Linked DNA regions of Thalassoglobus sp. JC818. The protein of the gene in region 1 interacts with the protein of each later gene in a pairwise test. Links are inferred from orthologs where the notes say so. Each region holds a gene or a part of one and is shown in the gene's direction. Other genes may lie near its edges.

What was found. The genes of interacting proteins can lie anywhere in the genome.
Region 2: the proteins of uvrB (region 1) and uvrA interact in binary tests that used the Escherichia coli proteins (3 or more experiments, as listed by UniProt). The link is inferred for Thalassoglobus sp. JC818 from one-to-one orthologs.

The regions. Positions count from the first base shown.
Region 1 is NZ_JBFEFI010000001.1:911,800-918,846, forward strand. Bases 2,615-5,506 are described here. They hold uvrB (excinuclease ABC subunit UvrB), read left to right. Parts: upstream 2,615-2,955; coding sequence 2,956-5,058; downstream 5,059-5,506. Other genes in these bases: AB1L42_RS03285 (hypothetical protein), read right to left, coding at 2,615-2,879; AB1L42_RS03295 (hypothetical protein), read right to left, coding at 5,159-5,506. Outside these bases: AB1L42_RS03270 (ammonia-forming cytochrome c nitrite reductase subunit c552), read left to right, coding at 1-125; AB1L42_RS03275 (VOC family protein), read left to right, coding at 343-813; AB1L42_RS03280 (TIGR00730 family Rossman fold protein), read right to left, coding at 843-1,433; more of AB1L42_RS03285, read right to left, coding at 1,485-2,614; more of AB1L42_RS03295, read right to left, coding at 5,507-5,887; AB1L42_RS03300 (GNAT family N-acetyltransferase), read right to left, coding at 6,184-6,600; AB1L42_RS03305 (LysR family transcriptional regulator), read right to left, coding at 6,670-7,047. UniProt on the Escherichia coli protein: The UvrABC repair system catalyzes the recognition and processing of DNA lesions. A damage recognition complex composed of 2 UvrA and 2 UvrB subunits scans DNA for abnormalities.
Region 2 is NZ_JBFEFI010000003.1:262,354-270,847, forward strand. The notes cover bases 1,329-5,667. They hold uvrA (excinuclease ABC subunit UvrA), read left to right. Parts: upstream 1,329-1,714; coding sequence 1,715-5,467; downstream 5,468-5,667. Other genes in these bases: ispH (4-hydroxy-3-methylbut-2-enyl diphosphate reductase), read left to right, coding at 1,329-1,507; AB1L42_RS08950 (ParB/RepB/Spo0J family partition protein), read right to left, coding at 5,505-5,667. Outside these bases: AB1L42_RS08935 (DUF1080 domain-containing protein), read right to left, coding at 1-302; more of ispH, read left to right, coding at 569-1,328; more of AB1L42_RS08950, read right to left, coding at 5,668-6,452; AB1L42_RS08955 (glycosyltransferase family 39 protein), read right to left, coding at 6,691-8,424. UniProt on the Escherichia coli protein: The UvrABC repair system catalyzes the recognition and processing of DNA lesions. UvrA is an ATPase and a DNA-binding protein. A damage recognition complex composed of 2 UvrA and 2 UvrB subunits scans DNA for abnormalities.

The DNA.
Region 1 (7,047 bases):
ACTGCCGTCAGGCTGAAGTGATGGCTCTGAAACTGCGTGCCTCAGAAGCTCCCGAATCAACCAGAGAAGTGACACCCATCGAAGGAGTAACACCAGCCAAAGAGGCACCAGTCGGGGCAGAGTAAGATCTTCTCGAGTGTCTCGTGATACCTTCAGACCACAATAACGATTGAGGATCAGCCTTCGCGCCGTTGTTCACTTTATGAAGTCGTGGAACGCTGCAGGCAGTCGAGCGAGTACCATGTTCGACGTAGATATCTCACTTGAGACGCATTAACCTTCAAGACTCATTTCTCGCAATTCACTGGTCCGTCAAACTCCCGTTCACAAACAGGCAATGCTATGAGCGTCAATCACGTTCCCGACGGTTACCACGCAGTTCAGGCATATCTCATTGTTCAAAATGCTGATGAAGCAATCGAGTGGTACAAAAAGGTGTTCGGAGCTGTGGAGCGGATGCGTCTCACCGGCCCTGGAGGATCAGTTGGACATGCCGAACTTGAAATCGGTGACTCGATCATAATGTTGGCGAGTGAATTCCCGGATATGGATGTGTATGGTCCGGAGCACTTCAACGGGTCCCCAATCAGCATGGCAATTTACTTCGAGGACGTGGACACCGTCTATCAACGTGCAGTCGACGCCGGAGCGACTGCGAAGCGACCAGTTCAGGACCAATTCTATGGTGATCGCAGCGGAATGATTGTCGATCCGTTTGGACACAGTTGGTCGCTGGCCACTCACATTGAAGATGTGACTCCCGAGGAAGTCCAAAAACGATTTGATCAAATGATGAGTGGCGGAAACGGCTAATCGCAGTCACTGATAGTTCAGGGAGACGATCACGTTTTCTCCCAAAGCGATTCATCATCGCTGGGAACACTGGTCGCATTCTCGAGCAGCGTGAAGAACTCATCGATCGATTCCACGACGGCCACCAACTTGCGATGGTTGTCGGACATAAATCCTTCACTGATTCCGTGATCGATCATTTGAATCAGGTGATCATAGTAGCCGTTCACGTTGAGCAGCGCGACAGGCTTTCGATGAAATCCAAGCTGCGCCCACGTCAGGATTTCGCAGAGTTCTTCGAAGGTTCCCAGACCGCCGGGCAATGCGATAAAGGCATCCGCTTCCTCAGCCATCATGGCTTTTCGTGTGTGCATTGAGTCGACAATTCTCATGTCTTGGACTCCCGGATGCGCTAATTCTTTCTGCTGCAGCGATTCCGGGATGACTCCGATGACCGATCCTCCGTGCTCCAAGGTAGCATTCGCGACGACTCCCATCAGCCCGATGTGTCCACCGCCGAAGACGAGCGTTCGCCCGGACTTTGCCAACCGTTTCCCCAACTCAGCAGCTGTCGATGAGTACAGCGGATTGCGTCCGGTTCTAGAGCCACAGAAGACGCACACGCTTTTAATTTCTGCCATCAAATCTCTTTCCGTCGTTTCTTCTTTCGTGAAGACTTTCAATGGGTTGCGTCAGGCTGGCATCAACGCAAACTGACCGATCGCCAGCGTGACATACAATCCCAAGCCACATCCTACCGCCAACCACAAGTATTTCCCGAGCATCGATCGAGCAGACTCGTGTGATTCTGCGCTCATTAACTGAGCCTGTCGAATTCCACCTGTTGCAAGGAGCAGATTGACGAGAAGGGTGACGATCGCCAGAGCGATGAAACCTCGATGAGGTTCGGTGAGATGCGTCAAAACCGAACGTTGATGCGGCAAGAGCAGGGCATTGAACAACATCAGTCGCCACCAGGCTCCCGGAAGCGGAGGAACACCGCAGAGACTGAGAGTCGCGGCCATCTCCCAGATTTTCGATTGCGATGGCCTTTCGTTTTCATCCTCCTCGCAATGCGATCGATCAAACGAAGACCAGACGTAGACGAATGCAGCGAGCGATTCGATGACGAGAATCAAACAAAACAAGCTGTCGGGCGAAGTCAGATTCGATGATTCCTCCCAAGACAAGCGAGGATTTCGAGCCGACCAGACGGACAGAACGGTTGCAAGATTTGCCTGGCCGAAAATCACATTCGTCAGAATTCTTCCTCTTGAAGTCGAGTCGATTTGCGATTGAAGTCGCAATCCCCACAGGCCAAGACAACAGATGGAGATTGCCGCGAGGAGAGACGCTTCTGAAGTCGTCCACTGACTCAGCAAGCTGAATCGAAACAGAAACACAGAAGCAGCCAGAACCGGCAAGATCGTGCGACTGAGGAGATTAGCGATCGAGGAATCTTCATTGCTCGCGGCATCACGTTTGATTGACATCCATTCAAGCGACGCGAACAGGCCCACGACAATCAGCAGCACGGAAGTCTTGCGAATCGGCTCGTACGAACTCAACTCGCCGAGCAGATAACCTCCCCACAATCCGCTCAGCACGATGATGGCCTGCCGCTTGTCGACCGACCGCTGCAACCGCCCCGAGGCAAATTCACAGAAGGTCCCCGCAAATAGACAGCAGGTGAGGGCAGCCATCAAGAGGATGGGAAGAGAGACAACACAAAGCGTCAACAGCGATCCGCACAAGAACAGGTATCGAGAAAGTCCGACGGATGAATCGTTAATTCCATCAACCAACTTGAAAATCGGAGCTGCCCAGAGTGCTGTCCCAGTCAGCGACAGCAACAACGACAAAAGCACGATCAGCGGACGATCTACCGGCAAAGTGAAAGGCACGTCCTTAGCGGCAGCGGCAAACAGACTTGCGATAGATGCTGTCACCGCTACGAGCAGTACCGAACCATTCAGAATTCGTCTCTGCCTGCCACTCATTGCGACGAGACAGCCAAATCCCCCTCCCACGAGATAGAGACCGCACATCACGATGATCGCGTTTCCAATTCCGGTCACGTCATTCAAAACCTGTTCATTTGTTTCGTAGCTGCTAGAATTTGCACATCATCGTCAATGCTCTGAATGAAGGCAATCGGCTGCCATGCCACGTTTTGAACTCGCTTCTGAATTTCAGCCCGCCGGAGATCAACCTGCAGCGATCGCTTCGCTGGTTGCAGGGATTGAAGAGGGAAAGAAGTCTCAGGTGCTGCTGGGAGCCACCGGAACAGGAAAGACGTTCACAGTCGCGAACGTCATCCAGCAGGTTCAACGCCCAACTCTGGTCCTTGCTCACAACAAAACGCTGGCTGCCCAGCTCTACGGAGAGTTCCGCGAGTTCTTTCCGAACAACGCGGTGACCTACTTCGTCAGTTACTACGACTACTACCAGCCAGAGGCGTACATCCCGCAGCGGGATATCTACATCGAAAAAGACGCTAGCATCAACGACGAAATTGACCGACTCCGTCTTTTGGCCACGAGCGCGCTCGTATCGCGACGGGATGTGATTGTCGTCGCCAGTGTCTCCTGCATCTACGGTCTCGGTTCGCCACAGGATTACCTCGACATGATGGTGCCGCTAAATGTTGGGGACACCATTGACCGAGACAGCTTCCTTCTGAAGCTTGTCGACATCCAATACGATCGAAATGACATCGACTTCCAGCGAGGAAAATTCCGCGTCCGGGGCGACGTCATCGAAGTCTGGCCCGCATACGAAGAATTTGCTTATCGAATTGAACTCTGGGGCGACGAAGTCGACAAGCTTTCGATTATCGATCCCATCAGTGGGGTCGGCAGCAAGTCCCTGAAGGACATCTACATTTATCCCGCCAAGCACTTCGTCATGCCTCAAAACCGCATCGATGATGCCATGGAAGAGATCAACGAAGAGCTCAATCAGCAGCTGGCGAAGTTTCAGAAAGAGGGCAAACTCCTCGAAGCGCAGCGACTCTCTGCGCGCACGCGTCACGACATGGAACTCCTCAAAGAAATGGGGTTCTGTCCGGGCATCGAGAACTACTCCCGAGCGTTAACCAAGCGTAAGCCGGGTGATCCGCCAGCGACGCTGTACGACTTCTTCCCGAAGGATTTCCTCTTTGTGGTTGATGAGTCGCACCAGACCATTCCACAAGTCCGTGCGATGTATCATGGGGACCGCTCTCGAAAGGAAACGCTCGTCAATCACGGTTTCCGCCTGCCAATGGCACTCGACAATCGCCCCCTCAAATTCGAGGAATGGGACCAGCGGCGCAACCAGACGATCTTCGTCTCCGCGACCCCCGCTGAGTGGGAACTCGATCAGACGAAAGGAGAAATTGTCCAGCAGATCATTCGTCCGACGGGGCTTGTCGATCCAGTAGTGCGAGTTCAGTCAGCACGCGGTCAAGTTCCTCACCTGATGGAGCAGATCCGCATTCGGGCCGAACGCGGTGAGCGAACTCTCGTCACCACACTCACGAAACGACTGTCTGAAGATCTTGTCAACTACTTGCAAGAGGAGGGCATTCGTTGTGAATGGCTGCACAGCGAACTCGACGCAATTGAGAGAGTCGAAGTTCTCCGCGAATTGCGAGAAGGCAAATTCGACGCTGTCGTCGGCGTCAACCTCTTGAGAGAAGGACTCGATCTTCCGGAAGTGTCTCTCGTTTGCATCCTCGATGCGGACAAGGAAGGTTTCCTGCGCAGCGAAACGAGTTTGATTCAGACAATCGGCCGGGCTGCCCGAAACGTGAATGCGGAAGTCTTTCTTTATGCAGACTCAGTCACGCAAAGCATGCAGCGAGCAATGGATGAGACAACCCGCCGCCGAGAGATTCAACTCAAGTACAACGCTGACCATGGAATCACTCCAGAAACCATTCGCAAAGCGATCAAACGCGGAATCGAAGAAGAAATCTCCGCACGCAAGATTGAACAAAGTGCGAGCGGTCGAGCCAGCGAAGTGGAATACATCAATCAGGAATACCTGAAGGAACTCGAAGCAGAGATGCTTCAGGCTGCCGAGAATCTCGAGTTCGAGCGTGCAGCCCATCTCCGCGATCGAATCTCTGATCTCCAGAAGCAACTCGACAAAGCGGATGGAGCCATCGCTGTTCCGAAAGACAGCGGACCGAAGGAGAAACGACAAAGCAAGTCACAGGGCAAACGCGGCAAAAAGAGAGGCTCAAGAAAACGCGTCCCTCGCCCACGTCGTGGTGATTAGACCACCTTCAATGAAATCTTCTTCGAGTGTTCCCGGCGCGATTTTCGGTGATCGAAGAACGCGCGCCATTGCGGACAATGAATGAAGTTATCGAAAGTGACTATTCAGATTTCTCGCTGTCGTCCGGTTTCTTTTTGTCTTTGTCGCTCGCTTGCCCGCCGGTGTTGTAGATCTTTGCGGACTCAAGGGGTTCTGCTTTTCGAACGACAACTGAATGCGCCAGCTTGGGATTCTTGTCGGTGTAGTAATACGTGACGGTATCGCCGGGCTGAATGAAGGTGCCGGCACTTCCGAGCACGACGGACACTCGCTGTTTTGTGGCTTGATTCGGATCCACAAGAATCTTCCCCGGCGAAACAGGGGGCACCGAAACGCCGACGTTTCCGCCTCCGACTGACATTCGCACTAAGTCCGTCGCATTGATCGTCAACGGATTCATACTTACGACGACTCCCGTGATCGTCATCTCAGACGCATCCTGCTGGAGCGTGCGAGTTTGCTGCCGAGCGGTTTGTTGAGGGCTGAGATGGACCGTCACACTCGCATTGCGAAGAGCCCCTTTGCCTGCGATGACGCCGTTGACTGTGATAACTGCGCCGGGACGGACAAATCCGGGATCACCGACTCCTTCAACACGGACGGTGGTCTTAGGCGTCATTGGAACTGGCCCCGTTTTGCCATCCTTCTCCATGACGATCCCATTTCGGGACACGCTCTTGACCGTTCCCTGCACGGGGTACAACGTGTATGTGGAGTAAGTCGTCACCTGGCCCAAAGCTGTGCTGGAAGCCAGACTCACTAGTAAAATCACTGAGGCGAGAGTCTTCATACGGCACCTGTTTCTATTCGAGCATTTTTTGATTTGGTGTGCACGATCTCGCACGAGCAAACACAGCTTTTTATCTTATGAAACAGAACAAGCGAGTGCACAGGAAAGAGCAACTTGCTCTAGCAAAAAACTTGTAATGATTCGTTGTACCCGATCCGAATCCTCATCGAAACTCTGCAGCTGGAAACTTCCTTGTGAAGCTTTCCCGGGACCTTGGTCGAGCAGTCAACCAAAAGAAACATTCGCAGAACTGCCGCGAAGAGAGATCGACGGGCCTGATTGCTCGGCGAAGCGGTTTACTTCGCTTCCGGACTGATCGTCCAGCACGAGTCGTGCTTTTCGAAACCAATGTGCGGGTAATAGTCCACTGCTTGAGGAGCGGACAGGAGAATCAGTCGCACATCAAGACCACTGGCAATTCGCGTTTGCCGAATCAGCTCCTTGCCGATGCCTTGCTTCTGGTACGCAGCATCGACCGCGAGGTCTGACAGGTACGTGCAATACGAAAAGTCTGTGATCGACCGGGCGATGCCGACGAGTTTCCCATCTTCAGTTCGGGCGGAGATGATGATGTCCGCATTGTCGAGCATGCCTTGTAATCGGTCTCGCTCGGAAAGCGGTCGCCGGGCTCCGAGGGTCGACCGCACGAGGAGATCTCTGAACTCGTCGAAGCCGAGTTGTCCTTCCCGCTGAAATGAAATCAATTCTGACACACGACCTCTCCGCAATCGTTGAAACTTTCATTCTGTGCCCGAACCGACGACAGAGATATCCGTGATGTGTTACTCGTGAGACTTCTGAACGATCTCAACGAGCCTCTTCATCGGCCCGGTCAGCTTTCGTCCTCGTTTCCACAAAAACACAATTTGCCGTCGGCCAAGTTGTTTTCGCAGCGATCGAACGAACAGCCCGTCACAGAGATGCCCGTCCAGACGGCCCGCGACAACTCCCACACCTAGACCGGCTCGAACACAGGCGATCGTGAAACCACTGTTGTCTGTTTCGACGGTTACTCGTGCATTCAGGTGCTCGCGATGAATCGCATGCTCGAATGCATCTCGTCCGTGAGTTCCGGGAACAGTCACCACGAGATCATGCTTCACAAGTTCGCGGAGGCTGTTCTGCTTCGCCTGACAGTACGGATGACTCTTCTCCGCGAT
Region 2 (8,494 bases), on another replicon or contig:
AAGCCGATTCCATTGTTCGCACCGGATGTCAGGCGAAATTCGAAACGCAACACAAAGTCACTGTAGTCGTTAATGGTTTCGAGGTTTCCCGATTGGTCGGGAACGGAGTGAAGTAAGCCATCCTCCACGTAATAAACATTCTTCGCACCTTGCCATCCGTTTAGGCTTTCGCTGTCGAAAAGCGAGACGAATCCTTCTTCGGACTCTGTTGAAAAAGGCGTCGTGGTCTCAGTTTGTGCAAATGCATAGCTGTGACAGCAGAGGGCGCTTAAAAGGAATGCGATCAGTTTTGTTTGATGCATAGTTGCTCCGTTTTCTCAGTTGGCAGAGAAAAGTGCGTAAGAGTGTGAGTCGAGCGCTTGTGCTGTGGCGGGAGGTGATTGCAAGCTGGCGGGTTCCGTCTGGAAGAACTCTGTGGCAATAGTACTCTTCGGCGATTGCATTGTTCCTGCGAGACATTGAAAGCTTCGCACTGGATTCCATGTGATCTTCCAGAGTAAACTTCGGTTTTACACCGGGCTCAGTCAACAATAAGTCGAATTGAAATTACGTTTCGGAAAGCATCTCCATGAAGATCCTGCTGGCGAATCCCCGTGGCTTTTGTGCGGGTGTCAACATGGCAATCGAGTGCCTTGATGAATGCATCAAAGCTTTTGGTCCGGACATTTTCGTCTACCACGAGATTGTTCACAACCGATACGTCGTGGATCGTTTCACGCAGCAGGGCGTGACCTTTGTTGACGAAATCGAATCCGTCCCTGAGGGAGCCATTTTGCTTTACAGTGCGCACGGCGTTTCGCCGGAGATTCGCGACAAAGCCCGTCAACGCGATTTGCGGACGATCGATGCCACTTGTCCGCTCGTTACGAAGGTGCATCTGGAAGCAGTGAAATACGCCAAGGCACACTACAACATCATCTTGATCGGTCATGAAGGACATGACGAAGTGATCGGGACAATGGGAGAAGCTCCCGAGAGTATTACTCTCATCGAGACTCCTGAAGAAGTGCAGGAACTTCCTTTCAAAGATGAAGACAAGATCGTCTATCTGACTCAGACCACATTGAGTGTCGAAGAAGCTGGCGTCGTCATCAAAGCGCTCAAAGAGAAGTACCCGAGCATCGAGTCTCCACCCAAAGAAGACATCTGCTATGCGACAACGAATCGACAACATGCTGTGCGACAGCTTGTCGAGCAGGTCGATCTTGTCATCGTGCTGGGAAGTCAGAACAGCTCCAACAGCCGCCGATTGATGGAAATCGGGCTGGCCGAGGGAACGCCTTCTCATCTGATCGATGGAAAAGCCGAATTGCGAGCGGAATGGTTTGAAGGAGTCGAAAACGTGCTGATCACCGCCGGAGCGAGTGCTCCAGAGGTTGTGGTCCAGGATTGTTTGACCTATCTGGTCGACAACTACGGTGCGGAAGTCGAGGAAATTACGACTCGCGAAGAGAGCGTCACCTTCCAGCTTCCTAAAGAGCTTCGACGACTTCAGTCGATGATTTAGTGTCTCAATTTTCGAATTCGTTCGTTGTTGGCTCCTGTTGATCTATGAGAAGCTCTTGACTGTCGCTTGGGAGTTGTCTTGGAAGTGCTGATCTCGCTCGCAGCGAGCTTTGATCGATCACTTTCCTCGCCGGTGCGTCTGCCTATACTTTCCGGAACCGAACATTTTTTCGGTTTCAGGATCAATTCTTAAAGGACTGACAATCGCATGCCGGCGGCAGACATTGAAATTCGCGGGGCCCGTGAGCACAACCTGCGAGACGTTTCGCTGACACTTCCGCGAAATCAATTGATCTGCATGACGGGCGTGTCCGGTTCCGGAAAGAGTTCGCTCGCTTTTGACACGCTTTATGCAGAAGGTCAACGTCGGTATGTCGAGTCTCTCTCGACGTACGCGCGGCAGTTTCTGGGCCAAATGCCAAAACCGGACGTCGATACCATCAGCGGGCTGGCTCCGTCGATTTCGATTCAGCAGAAAGTGACTTCGCGGAATCCGCGAAGCACGGTCGGAACGATCACAGAGATCTATGATTATCTTCGCGTTCTGTTCGCCCGGGTCGGTCAGGGCGTCTGTACTCAGTGCGGCGAACCGATCAGTGCTCAAACGACCGACCAGATTCTCGAACGCATTCTCTTTCTTCCGGACGGCACTAAGTTTCTGATTCTCGCTCCCATCGTTCAGCAGCAGAAGGGAGAGTTCAAAGACCTGTTCGCTGACTTGCTGAAGCAGGGGTTTTTGCGAGCACGCGTCGATGGAGAAGTTGTCAATCTGTCTGACGATCTGAAGCTCAAGAAGAATTTCAAGCACACGATCGAGATCGTTGTCGATCGCCTCATCGCATCGAAAGTTCAGCGAACTCGACTTTCGGAAGCGATTGAATCGGCGATCAAGCTCAGCGATGGAATGTTGATCGTTGCACCTTCTGACTGCGACATTCCAGAGAAACTCTATTCCGCAAAGTATGCCTGTGCTGCGTGTGGGGTCAGCTACGAACCTCCTTCACCGCAGTTGTTCAGCTTTAACAGCCCGCTTGGAATGTGCCCTGACTGCACCGGCCTCGGGGTGCGGCATGATTTCGACTTGGACCTTTTGATCTCGCAGCCCGACAAGCCGATTCTTAGGGGCGCTCTAGATCTCATGAAGGGTTCGAAGAAAATTGGTCGATGGAAACGGCACATCTTTCAGGGGGTGGCTTCCGCTATTGAGGAAGACTGCGATCTCCCCAAAGGCTCCTTTCTGAAAACGAAATGGAGCGACGTTCCGGCTCAGGCTCAGCAGTTCTTTCTGCACGGAATGGGAGCCCGGCACATCACGTTCTCGTGGCGACATTCGGGCGGAACATGGAAGCATGGCGGGACCTGGAACGGATACATTCCTGAGCTGCTTGAGGAGTACCGCAAAGCCAAGAATCCGATGCGGCGACGACAACTCGAAAAGTACATGCAGGTCGTCAATTGCCGATCTTGCGAGGGGCAACGTCTCAACCCGCAAGCTAGAAACGTCCTTATTCGCTCAACCTCAGTTTCCAGTTCCGAGATCCCGGAGACCCAATCGCTTCCCGGAGTGTGTGCACTCCCAATCGATGACGCCTGCCAGTTCTTCACCGAGCTTGAACTTGACGCAACGGGAGCAATGATCGCCGAAGAGGCTTTGAAGGAGATTCGTGGTCGACTCGTCTTTCTTCAGAAGTGCGGCTTGGGATATCTGACACTCGATCGAACGGCCCCGACACTGTCAGGAGGAGAATCACAGCGCATCCGGCTGGCGGGCCAAATCGGATCAGGCTTGGTCGGAGTTCTCTACATCCTCGACGAGCCATCGATCGGGCTGCATCCCCGCGACAACGAAATGCTGCTCGGAAGTCTTCTCGATTTGCGTGATCAGGGGAATACAGTTGTTGTCGTCGAGCACGACGAAGAGACGATGATGGCGGCCGACCACATTGTTGACTTCGGTCCGGGACCGGGTGTGCGAGGCGGCGAGATCATCGTTACCGGCACGACCGATGAAGTGATGAGTCACGATGGGAGTCTGACTGGAGCGTACCTCTCCGGACGAAAGAAGATCGAGGTTCCGAAAGAACGCAGACCGCGAACCAAGAACTCACTCAAGATTAGCGGAGCACGCCAGAACAATCTCAAGAACGTTGATGTCGAAATTCCGTTGGGAATGTTCGTGTGCGTGACCGGTGTCAGTGGCTCAGGCAAGAGCTCGTTGTGCAATAACATCCTCTGGGAAGTTTTGAACTCTGAGCTGAATAAAGGCCTCGGTCAGCCCGGTGCTCACGATTCCATCAAAGGCCTTGAGCATCTCGACAAAGCGATTGATATCGATCAATCTCCGATCGGCCGGACTCCGCGATCGAACCCAGCGACATACGTCAAACTGCTTGATCAGATTCGCACGTTGTACGCGCAACTTCCGCAGTCGAAACTCCGAGGTTATCAGCCAGGGCGATTCAGCTTCAATGTGGCAGATGGCCGGTGCGAAGCTTGCGAAGGACATGGCGCAACAAAACTCGAAATGGACTTCCTCGCGGACATCTGGGTTCCGTGTACGGTGTGCGAAGGGCATCGATTCAATCACGAAACTCTCGAGGTTAAGTATCGAGACAAGTCGATTGCCGACGTGCTCGAGATGGATGTTCAAGAGGCCATCGAACACTTCAAAAACCATCCGAAGATCTTTCGGTTGCTGCAGACGCTTCACGATGTCGGACTCGATTACATGAAACTCGGGCAACCTTCGCCCACGCTGTCAGGTGGAGAAGCTCAGCGAATCAAACTCGCGCGAGAACTCGGAAAACGTTCTACCGGAAAAACGCTCTACCTCCTCGATGAACCGACGACCGGGCTCCACTTTGAAGATGTGAAACGGGTCCTGGAAGTGCTGCATGGATTCGTCGAACAGGGGAATTCGGTTCTCGTGATCGAGCACAATCTGGATGTGATCAAGACAGCGGACTGGATCATCGACCTCGGTCCTGAAGGGGGGCAAGGTGGAGGTGAAGTCATCGCTGTTGGCACTCCGGAAGAAGTCGCGAACTGTCGAAATTCGTTCACAGGTGCGGCACTCAAGCCGATTCTGAAACCGAAAAGAAAGTCCACGAAGTCAGCCCGCAAGAAGGCTTCGACGTCAGCTGCTCGCCGAGCGAACGGAAAGTCCATCGATCAAATCAGCATTCGTGGAGCAGCTCAACACAATCTGCAATCGGTCGACATCACCATCCCCCGCGATCAAATGAGCGTCTTCTGCGGGCCGAGCGGTTCGGGAAAAACGTCTCTCGCGATGGACACTCTGTATGCCGAAGGGCAGCGACGATACGTGGAATCGTTGTCGGCGTATGCCCGTCAGTTTCTCGGTCAGATGCCCAAACCGAAACTTGACAACATCTCCGGGCTCTCCCCGTCAATTGCCATCGAGCAGAAAACAGTCGGAGCGACTCCGCGTTCGACCGTCGGAACCGTCACGGAAATCTATGACTACCTGCGTGTTCTCTTCGCAAGACTTGGAGACATGTATTGTCCCGAGTGTGGTTCACCGGTGACTCGTCAGACGACCGATGAGATCGTCGAGAAGATTCTTTCCAATCCCGATGGGACAAGACTTTACCTCGCAGCACCGATGCAGGTTCCAGTCGGTCAGTCGTATTCGAAGCTGTGGGATCGACTTGGGACGCAGGGATATCTGCGGGTGCGGATCAACGGGACAACTTACGAAGTCGAGAATGTTCCGCAGATTGATCATCGACGGAATTACCTCGTCGAAGCCATTGTCGATCGCGTCAAAGTCGACCCGGAAGCGCGAGGCCGAATCGCCGACTCGATCGAGACAGCTCTCGATCTCGGTCGCGGAGTCATTCACGTGATTCACGTCGACCGAGATCATGCCGAAGAAGAGTGGCTGACCGAACGGCTCTCCCTGAACTACTCTTGCCCTAGTTGCGATGCAGGCAAGTGACCCGATCAACCGGAGTTGATCGGGGATCGGCGATAAGTCAGGCGGCGCTGCGTCTCATTGTTTTGAGGAGACGTTCGAACTCTTGTGTTGAAGAGAACGGAATCTGAATCGTTCCGGAGTCTTTACCCTTCAGCTTGATCGAAACTTTGACTCCCAGCAGATCGCGAAGCTGCGCTTCGAGGGAGTTCATGTGATTCGTGCGTTCTGCCTCGCCGTTCGAGATTGGAATCGTTGCCTGTTCGCCTTCGCTTGACTCAGCTTGAGCTTCTTCTGTCGCAGGCTTCTGTAGAGCTTCCTTAACCGCCGCTTCGGTGTTGCGGACGGAAAGTTTCTCAGACTGAATTCGTCCGCAGAGTTCGAGTTGTTGTGACTCTTCGAGCGACAGCAAGGCCCGTGCGTGACCGGCGGTGATTCGCTCTGAGTGCAGCGCGTTTTTCACCGGATCGGGAAGTTCGAGCAATCGCAGCATATTGCTGATCGCCGATCGACTCATGCTGAGTTGTTTGGCCAACTCTTCGATCGTGCACTCGAACTGATCGAGGTAGTCCCGGAATGCTTGAGCTTTTTCCAGATCGTTCAGATCTTTTCGCTTCAAGTTTTCTTCGAGAGCAAACTCGCATGCGGTTTTGTCGATCACGTCGAGCACACGACACGGAATTTGTGTCAGCCCGGCTCGTTTGGCGGCCTGCCAGCGTCGCTCACCGGCGATGAGTTGATACGAGCCTTCATACTCCCGGACGATCACCGGTTGAATGACACCGTGCTCTTTAATACTCGAAGCCAGTTCGCCCAGCGATTCCTGGTCGAATTGCTTTCTGGGCTGGAAGGGGTTTCGGACGACTTTGTCGATTGAAACCTGTGTCAGTTCACCGGCAAGCTGTTCTCCCTCAGCCTGCTCGACGCCTGATGGAGCATTGTTTCCGAGGAGGGCACTGAGTCCACGACCAAGTCGGCGATTTCCTTGTGGTTGTTGATGCTCTGACATTGCCAGTCTGACTCCCTACAGACGAGTAGTTCTCGGCCGCACTCTCAGAATTGGTGCTGACCAGTCCGATCATCGGACCTGTTTCGAAAGTTCCGATATTAATGATTCGGACAATGAGCGACGATTCCTGAACTCTCCGGGGACGAGTTCGGAAAGTCTTTCTGAATCTTCAGCGGATGAGAATCTGGTCAGTCTAGTGTGATTGCAGATCCTGCATGTTCTGGCTCAGGTGAAACGATTATGGGCCGACGATTTTCCACAACTCGACCAGCTCCTCAGGATTTCCTTCAAGTTCTTGATCGGACCAGTTGTCGAATTTGACCAAGCGACTCGGTTGGTACGTAAACTGTTTGATCAACTTTGTTTGATGAGAACGGCTCGGGAGTTCTCGCTGTTCTGATTCTGCATGAGGCCCAGCGACGAGGTAGGTGGCAACCTCCGGATTCGGCTGCGCTGTTTGGAGCATTCCCAGTCCCTGAGCAGGCTGCGCGATGACTTCCAATCCCGGTGTGATCTGACTTGCCAGATGAAAATAGAGACCAGGCTCACCCAGCACATAGATGACATTCACTTTGGGCGGAATTTCGTCATTGGCTGCTTCGCTCTGAATGACTGCAGCAATCTCTTGAGCCAGTTTACGAAAGCCTGTGCGATCATCGTCTGATTGTCCTCGGATCACTCCAGCAACGCAGAGTGCGATGCATCCACCAATCAGTATTCGTTTGTTCCAAGGCTGCTCTAATAATTCAGTATCTGAAGCCTTGCCGAGAAGTCTTCCCTTCAGAATCTGATTGATACCGATGGCGCATGCGATGATCATCGCCAGATGCCACGGCATCATTAGTCTCGGATAAGGCTGATAGAATGGGATCGAGACAGTCATCCCAATCGCCCAGGCGAGTAACATCCACCAGCCCAGAATTGTCGGATGTTGCAGATCTTTGGGTACGCTTCGATGTTCTTCTCTACCCAGGCTGATTAACCCGAAGACGGCCAGGCAAATCAAAGTCGCCAAACCCCAATTCATGATCAGCGCGATGCCGAGACCTCCGAGGATGGTTCCCAATCCCAGCTTGGATAGCTTCGGATTGTCTTTCGAATTCACCATCGTGAATACGATTCCGAGAGCGATTCCCGGAATGATTATCCTCGACAGTTCTGAGTGGATTTCCATTTGTCGAAGTGCGGATTCGATCCACCCCGAGAAACCAACGAGGTAGCCCTTGTGATTCGCTGCGACGGCAGAGTAACCGCCGTATTGTTCGAGCGTGCTGAGATAGGGACACCACAACAGAAACGCTCCGACGCAGATGAGAATGCAAAGCAGAACTCGGGACGCCCAATATTTCCAGGCCGGTCGATCGAACACAATCCAGCCAGCCAGCCCGGCTCCTGTAATCGCGAGAGGAAGCCAGCCGTTGTACTTGGTCCACCACGCACCAGCAGTGAGTACAGAAGCTGCGACCAGCGCCAGGCGACTACGATCGCGAATCGCAATCAATCCAGAACCGACAGCCAAAACTATCAGCAAAGAAACCGGAGTCTCAGTTAAAGCGGCTCGGCTGAAGTCAATCAGAAATCCGCTGAGAGAGGCAATCGCTGCCGCAATTAAGGCAGCACTGTCTCCAGCCATCAATCGTGTACACCACCAGATCGCCAAGACCAGAAGTGTGCCGAGGACGACGTTGACCCACATGATTGCATCGGGGTGTCCGCCGGTGAAAACCAAGACCCAGTCAAAGAGAGCTGGAAGAAGAGGCGGCGCATAGAGGTGCTGATCTGGATATCGAAATCCTAAATGCTCAGAGAAGTAATTGGAGGCATAGACCCCTTCATCGAAATGTTCGATGGTGATCAGCGATGGCTGCCAGGCACGGACAACGAATGACAAGAGGAGCAGCGCCCCGAGTGTCCATCGGGAACGACGACTCTCAGCAAGTGCATCCTCGTTCAGCTCTTTCTCGTCACTCACGCTGAGACCTTCACTGTGATCAGCTTCTGAAAATGGGTCGTGAATTGATTGCATTCAGATTGTAGAGGGC